Regions from separate parts of the Peribacillus phoenicis genome, predicted to be linked through region 1. Evidence: riboswitches for the same ligand, from Rfam matches in the RefSeq annotation. Region 1 holds a riboswitch; the other holds the start of a gene.

Region 1 (4,018 bases):
CTGAACCAATACCACTTCATCATGTCCGCATTCAGGGCATTTCATGAGATGCGGGCATTGGCCTTTTTGAAGGGATTGAGGGTATCCGTCGTTTTCTTTAAGTATGTCGATATCCATATAAGCACTATAATCATCAGCGTAGTCCATGAATTTCCCTTTATCCTCAAGATCACTGCCGCATTCCGGGCATTTCACATGAATTTTTCTCAAACCGTTGCAAAGCGGGCATATAGACATTGTTTTTCCTCCTGTTCCCAATACTTATGATTTCAGTATTTGTCGATTCCATTATTTTAACACATGGAAACACCCTCCCTAATACCAGTGGGAGGGCACTTCTATGCAATTATTTATTAACCATGTTAGCAGGATCGACCCATGCTTTGAATTCATCTTCCGTCAGGAACTCCAATTTCAACGCCGCTTCTTTTAAAGTAGAGTTGTCCTTGAATGCCGTTTTGGCGATCTTGGCTGCTTTTTCATAACCGATATGCGGGTTCAATGCTGTTACCAACATAAGGGAACGTTCTACATTTTCTTTGATTTTATCTCCATTTGCAGTGATGCCCACCGCACAATTGTCGTTGAATGAATGAATGCCTTCCGTCAATAACTTGACCGTTTGCAGGAAGTTATAGATGATGACTGGTTTGAATACATTCAATTCAAAGTTACCTTGGCTTGCTGCAAAGCCAATTGTAGCATCGTTACCCACGATTTGTGTTGCAATCATGGTAAGCGCTTCACTTTGTGTTGGATTGACTTTACCAGGCATGATGGAGCTGCCCGGCTCGTTTTCCGGAATGGCTATTTCGCCGATTCCGCTTCTTGGACCACTTGCCAGCCATCTGACATCGTTCGCAATTTTCATTAAATCCGCCGCCAATGCTTTCAAAGCACCGTGTGCGTAGACGATTTCGTTATGGCTAGTCAATGCATGGAACTTATTATCAGATGTGACAAAAGGATATCCTGTATCCGCGGCAATTTGTTTGGCAGAAAGTCCCGGGAATTCTTTCTTTGTATTGATTCCGGTTCCTACAGCCGTTCCGCCTAGAGCAAGGTTCAATAATTTTTGGCTGCTTTCCTCAATCATTGCCAAATCTTTATCGAGCATCGCTTTCCAACCGGAAATTTCTTGTCCTAATGTTAATGGTGTAGCATCTTGAAGATGTGTCCGGCCGATTTTCACGACATCCCAAAATTCTTTTTCTTTTGTATCGAATGTATCACGAAGGGCTTTGATGGCAGGAACCAATTTTTCAGCGACTTCCATAAAGGCTGCAATATGCATGGCGGTCGGGAACGTATCATTTGAGCTTTGAGCCTTGTTTACATCATCATTCGGGTGAAGGGTTTCCGATTCACCATTTTCTTTTAACCATTCATTCCCTTTGTTAGCGACCACTTCATTCACGTTCATATTACTTTGCGTGCCGCTTCCAGTTTGCCAAACTACAAGCGGGAAATGTTCATCAAGTGTACCTTCAAGGATTTCGCCGCAAATCTTGACGATGGCATTCTTTTTAACTTCGGAAAGATCACCAAGATCATGGTTCACCTTTGCCGCAGCTTGTTTAACGTATGCAAATGCACGAACTAATTCAATCGGCATTTTTTCGTTACCGATTTTGAAATTGTTACGGCTTCTCTCAGTTTGTGCTCCCCAATATTTATCAGCAGGAACTTTCACTTCACCCATCGTATCTCGTTCGATTCTGTATTCCATGTGTTCTCCTCCTATGTTTGCACTATTCATTGAAGACCTTTTGCATATGAAATGAATAATGTCGGATTATTCTTTCTCTCCATACATTGTACAAACTTTATTATTTTAAAGCAAAAATATCCCGCTGACCCTTTCCATTTTTTCTGGAAAATCCATGTTCCCTTCATGTTTATATGAAAATTCGGATATTCTTTTTTGATACATAAAGTGTAGGCACCGCTAGGCTTCGATTGACCTGGCCATGAACATCAAAGCATCATCACTCCCAAAATGTCCTTGACAGTATTTTGTATATATAGTAAATTCAAAAGAAATTGAATAATCTAAACTCTTATCGAGAGAGGTAGAGGGAATGGCCCGATGACACCTCAGCAACCTTCATTTGTTTCAAACCAATGAAAAGGTGCTAATTCCACAAGTTTGTGAACTTGGAAGATAAGAAGAATGACTCATCCTTACTTAATCAAAGTCTTCTTCTTAAAGAAGACTTTTTTTTATTTTATATAACTCAAAGGAGCAGTGAAAACCATGTATAAAACTGAAACATATCTTGCTCAATTAGGAAATCGCAGCGAAACGGCGACAGGAACAGTCAATCCGCCGGTATACTTTTCAACAGCCTTTCGTCACGAAGGAATTGGCCAATCGACGGGATTCGACTACACAAGGACAGGTAACCCTACACGCCAGCTATTGGAGCGATCCATCGCCGATCTGGAAAAAGGAGACCAAGGTTATGCCTGCAGTTCAGGAATGGCCGCCATCTCAACCATTCTCGCCCTTTTTAAATCCGGGGATGCATGGATTGTCAGCGAAGATCTTTATGGCGGTACATATCGTCTGTTAGAACAAGGTTTTAAAAAATGGGGATTGCAGTGTGACTATGTAAACACTTGTTGTTTGGAGGATATCGAAAAAGCCATCACTCCTCACACGAAAGCCATCTTCATCGAAACTCCCACTAACCCCCTTATGCAGCAAACGGACATTAGCGCTGTTGCCGCATTGGCCAAACGATATAATTTATTGTTAATCGTTGATAACACTTTTTACACGCCTCTTATTCAACAACCCATCCTGCTTGGAGCGGATATTGTGATTCACAGTGCAACCAAGTATCTCGGTGGTCATAATGATGTGCTCGCCGGACTGATCGTTGCTAGCGGCGCTGAATTATGTGATGCACTTGCCTTCCATCATAATGGTACTGGAGCTGTCTTGAGCCCATTTGATTCTTGGCTGTTGATGCGCGGAATGAAAACCCTGGCATTGCGGATGGAGCGTCATGAAAAGAATGCCAAAATACTTGTAGATTACTTATCGGAGCATGATTGTGTCACGGATGTATTGTATCCCGGCAGAGGCGGCATGATTTCTTTCCGCATCATTGATGAAGCGGCTGTTAACCCATTTTTACAATCGCTCTCATTAATTTCCTTTGCAGAAAGCCTTGGAGGGGTTGAAAGCTTCATCACCTATCCTGCCACACAAACACATGCCGATATACCGCTTGAGGTCAGAACGGCAAATGGGGTTTGTAATCGCCTGCTCCGCTTCTCCGTTGGCATCGAGGATAGCGATGATTTGATTGGTGACCTGCAGCAAGCATTCACACATGTAAAAAGGGAGGCACTACGATGACAGGTCATGATTTTAGCTTTGAAACGAAATTACTTCATAATCAACATAAATTCGATCCGGCAACGGGCGGTGTGAGCGTCCCCATTCAGCATGCATCGACTTTCCATCAATCCGATATCGATCAATTCGGCAAATATGATTACAGCAGAAGCGGGAACCCAACTCGCGAAGCACTTGAAGATATCATTGCCGATCTTGAGGAAGGCACTCACGGCTTTGCCTTTTCATCAGGTATGGCTGCCATTTCAACAGCCTTCCTGCTATTGTCTGCCGGAGACCATATCGTCATTTCCGAAGATGTGTATGGCGGAACTTTCAGGATGGTCACTAGCGTATTGACCCGTTTCAATATTGAGCATACCTTCGTTGACATGACGGACCTTGAAAGCGTCAAAGCGGCCGTTCAGCCAAATACCAAGGCCATATACATCGAAACGCCTTCAAATCCGTTACTTAAAGTGACCGATATTCAAGCTGTATGTGATATCGCAAAAAAAGCCGGTGCCTTAAGTTTTGTTGATAACACATTCTTGACACCCGCATTGCAAAAACCGCTGAATCTGGGCGCTGATGTTGTCCTTCATAGCGCGACGAAGTTTTTATCCGGACATAGTGATGTGGTAGCTGGGCTTGCGGTCGTGAAAGATC
Region 2 (4,018 bases), 2.0 Mb from region 1:
TGCTTCGAGTCCGCTTTTACCCCAAACCGTAATACCATGATTGCGGATCAGCACGGCGCCAGAGTCTTCTTCGACATGTGGCTCGAACTTATCTGATAACAGCGGAATGTCAGCATGATTATATATGATTGGAATCCGAAGTTCCGAATCTTCATCCCACCGACCGGTTGCTTTAATGATTTCATGATTACGAAAAGAAACTTGGCCTTCATCTCCGTACAATTCGGATATCACATTATTTTCAACTGTATGGACATGGAGTACACAGTTCGCATTCGTTTTCCGGTAAATGACTGTATGAAGTAAAGTTTCGGCCGATGGTCTTAGGTTCGTTTCTTCAACTGGCTTTCCATTTAAATCCACCAGTAAAAAGTCCGAATCCGATTGCTTCCTTTTATCCTTACCGCTTGCCGTAATATAAAAGAAAGGGCTTTTGGGCTCCCGAATAGACAAGTTCCCGCTAGTTCCCATAAACCAATCCCTTTCGGCCAGTTCAGCTTTAATGTCTGCCAGCTCCTGCCATTCTTTAGAATGATTGTTCACGCTTTAACCACCTTCTGCTGCTTTAAAATATCAATTACATCAAAAAACGTTTCAAATCCTTGATGTGGAATCCCTTCCCTATCGCATTTTTCAAGCAATATGTCACGGGCTATGACAAAATCGGCCTGTTTTGCAGCTTCAAAATCCGTTACCGAATCTCCAATAACGAATTTAAAATCTTCCGCACCCGTAATTTCCCTCATAATGGATGGCTTGCAGCAACCGCAATCATTATTACATTGATCATCACAAGCATGTGGCCACTCAATATAAATCTTTTCCTTATCAAAAAATGCATGGTTGCAATAAACGGACCCTGTTGGCAAGATATCATTTAAAAGCGGTGCAATGAAAAAATCCATGCCCCCGCTTACGATATATAAAGGGATGTTGGCTTGTTTCGTATACTCAACGAATTCATAAAACCCTGGACGAATGCCGGCCGTCTTTCTTACATATTGGATGATGTCATCCTTCAAGCCGCTATCAAGCAGGGAAAACATATCCCCTACTCCTGAAGATATACTGATTTTTTGCTGAAGGACACCGTCTTTCAACGCTTCCCATTCCGGAGGCGCAAATTTCTTCATGATGGAAATGATATTATCCGTGTTGGTGATCGTTCCGTCAAAATCACAAAAGATGATCGGTTTCATTATTTCTTATAGGCCTCCCCATAACACAAGAGCTTTTTTTAGTGTTTCATTCTCAAGCGCCGATTCAGATAGGTCCTTTCCTGCCAGTACGGCTTCTACAGCAGAACGGAAAGCCTTTGCCCCGCCCTCTGCTCCATCAGGATGCCCGTGAATTCCACCTCCGGCATTAATCACACTATCGATTCCAAAATCCTTGATTAGGTCCGGAACCATGCCCGGATGAATGCCAGCAGAAGGAACAGGGAAAGCTTTTTTCCATGAAAGTTCATCTTTTGTCAGAGCTTCAGCAATCGCCAAGGTTTCCTTTTTTTCAAGTGCGACACTTCCATAAGGGGATGGGAACAAGGATAAATCCGCACCTGATAACCTTACTAATTTACCAAGCAATAATGGATAGCCGACCCCATAAAATGATGAAGCTGCCAATGCCCCGCTATATGCGGGGTGCGCCATGATCGGCAGCTTGATACGATCATGTTCACTCAAGGCCTGCAATACATCCAAACCATATGTATGAACGTTGAACAACAAGGCATCTGCCCCTGCATCAGCCGCTTGCTCTGCTTTATCCAATAATTCAAATGTTTTCCCTGATAGATTGACAGCATATAAAGTTCGGTGGCCAGTGGTTTCATAAACTTCATTCAATATTCTTTTTCCCGTTTTTATTCTATCGAAAAATGGAGTCAGGTCCTGGTCGAAGAGGATCTCATCATCTTTAACTAGATCGACACCTCCTAATGCTTGTTGCCTCAGTTGCTCATTATGGAATGTTAGGTCTCTTCCTAATACACCTTTAAAGATGCTCATCACCAGGGGCCGGTTATAAACGCCAACCTTTTCCCTAATGCCTTCAATGCCAAATTCCGGCCCTGGAAAGGCTTTTTGAATATCACCGACAAAATCCAAGTCGATAAGTTTTATTTCTCCATCCAATGAAAGTTTGCCGAAGACCGTCGTGAGGATTGCAGGTAAATCATTGGTGAAATTCCTTGCCGGATAGGCAATTTTAATAAGCGAACGGTATACTTTACGATTAAAGTAGCTGTTTGCCCTCTCTTCTTCAGAAAGTGGTGTCACCGATACGACGCGTCCCTTATGTTTTTCCAGTTGTTTCTGGACCAAATGGGGCAGGTCCGTCCATGTTCCGACAGTCAATCCCAAGGCAATGCTCTCTGCTTTTTTCTCATGATTCCCCTTAGAATCATGAATTAAATAAGTAGCGACTAACTCGCTCATTTGATCACTCCTATATCACGTTAGTAAACTCTGGATGTCATTAACCTGAACTGGTCTCAAAATGGCAAAAGCCCCTTCATAAAGAAGAGGCTTTAAAAAGCCATCTTCTTATCTCCCAGCCATTGGCTGCAAGAATTAGCACCGTGCCTTGTGGATTTCAAGAAAAATCCGGCGAAGAATTCCGCCCCATTTTACAATGGAATTACGGTCGGTTGCTGGGCTTCATAGGGCTAGTCCCTCCACCTGCTCAAAATAAGAAAACGCTGATATATAAATTTGCATCCAAGTATCGAAAGATTAAGAATTTATTTTGTATTCTGACAGGTAATCCCTACTTTGTCAATAAGTTTTAACTATTTAAGGGTGAATTAATCGGATATATCATTGTGGTTAAAATAATTTTAATCTACTTATCCGTTCCACAGCCTCTTTCAGCCGATCTTCCGAAGTCAGCAGCCCTACCCTGACGTATCCTTCGCCAAATTCACCGAATCCATTTCCTGCGGCAACAGCAACGTGGGCATGCGTTAATAAATAGTCTGCAAAACGCTCGGACGTAAAACCTTTAGGTACTTTGAGCCAGGCAAAAAATGATGCCGCAGGAGCTTTGACATCCCAGCCGATTGCCCTCAATCCCTCAATGAAAACATTCCTTCGGCCCTCGTACATCTGCACTAACTGCTCTACACAGCTCTGCGAGTCAAGCAAAGCGCTTGCCGCAGCTTCTTGTATCGCCGGGAATAGACTCACATAAAGATGGTCTTGTAATAGTTCAAGAGCTTCTATGACACTCTTATTCCCCACTGCGAAGCCGACTCTCCACCCTGCCATATTGTATGTTTTCGATAGTGTGTATATTTCTATTCCTATTTCCTTCGCTCCCTCTGACTGGAGAAAGCTTACCGGTTTTTTACCGTCGAATCCTATCGCTCCATAAGCGAAGTCGTGGACCACACAAATTGAATGCTCTTTTGCAAAAGAGACGGTCTCATCAAAGAAACTTTCAGTTGCAGAAGCACCTGTGGGATTGTTCGGATAGTTCAAGAACATCATTTTCGCTTTATCAAGTACTTCTTTATGTATGTCACTGTATTTTGGAAGAAAATCATTTTCTTCTGTCAAGGGCATGAACTCGGTCTTTGCCTGGGCTAAAACAACACCGGAAAGATAATCCGGATAGCCGGGATCCGGAACAAGAATCGTATCACCCGGATTCAATAAACACTGCGGCAGTTCGACAAGACCTGCCTTTCCCCCGAAGAGAATCGCCACTTCACTTTTCGGATCCAGCTTGACACCGTATTCACGTTCATAAAAGACGGCAGCAGCATCTTTTAAATATTGATGCCCCCGGAATGGCGAATATTTATGATTAATCGTTTTTTCAGCGGCAGACTGCAAGCTTTTCACGATATGGTCTGGTGTTGGCTGATCAGGGTTTCCCTGACCTAAATTTATGACATCATGTCCTTGCTCCGTGATGGCATTGACTTTTGCGACTAGTGAGGCAAAAAACTGCTTAGGCAGGTCCTGAAGCTGTCTGGATTTTTCGAATTGCACCATTTATACACCTTCTCTGA

Evidence for each region. Region 1 has a riboswitch for S-adenosylmethionine ahead of ABC374_RS04205 (methionine biosynthesis PLP-dependent protein). Riboswitches for the same ligand answer to the same signal wherever they lie in the genome.
Region 2: another riboswitch for S-adenosylmethionine. It lies ahead of mtnW (2,3-diketo-5-methylthiopentyl-1-phosphate enolase); the one in region 1 lies ahead of ABC374_RS04205 (methionine biosynthesis PLP-dependent protein).

The regions. Positions count from the first base shown of each region.
Region 1 covers NZ_JBDFMF010000001.1:839,630-843,647, reverse strand. Annotated here, with positions in the region: gene ABC374_RS04215 (hypothetical protein) at 1-237, opposite strand, end outside; gene fumC (class II fumarate hydratase) at 347-1,729, opposite strand; SAM riboswitch class I at 2,058-2,171, shown strand; gene ABC374_RS04205 (methionine biosynthesis PLP-dependent protein) at 2,258-3,370, shown strand; gene metC (cystathionine beta-lyase) at 3,367-4,018, shown strand, end outside.
Region 2 covers NZ_JBDFMF010000001.1:2,859,986-2,864,003, forward strand. Annotated here, with positions in the region: gene ABC374_RS13975 (methylthioribulose 1-phosphate dehydratase) at 1-543, opposite strand, end outside; gene ABC374_RS13980 (2-hydroxy-3-keto-5-methylthiopentenyl-1-phosphate phosphatase) at 540-1,199, opposite strand; gene mtnW (2,3-diketo-5-methylthiopentyl-1-phosphate enolase) at 1,206-2,438, opposite strand; SAM riboswitch class I at 2,544-2,697, opposite strand; gene ABC374_RS13990 (pyridoxal phosphate-dependent aminotransferase) at 2,829-4,001, opposite strand.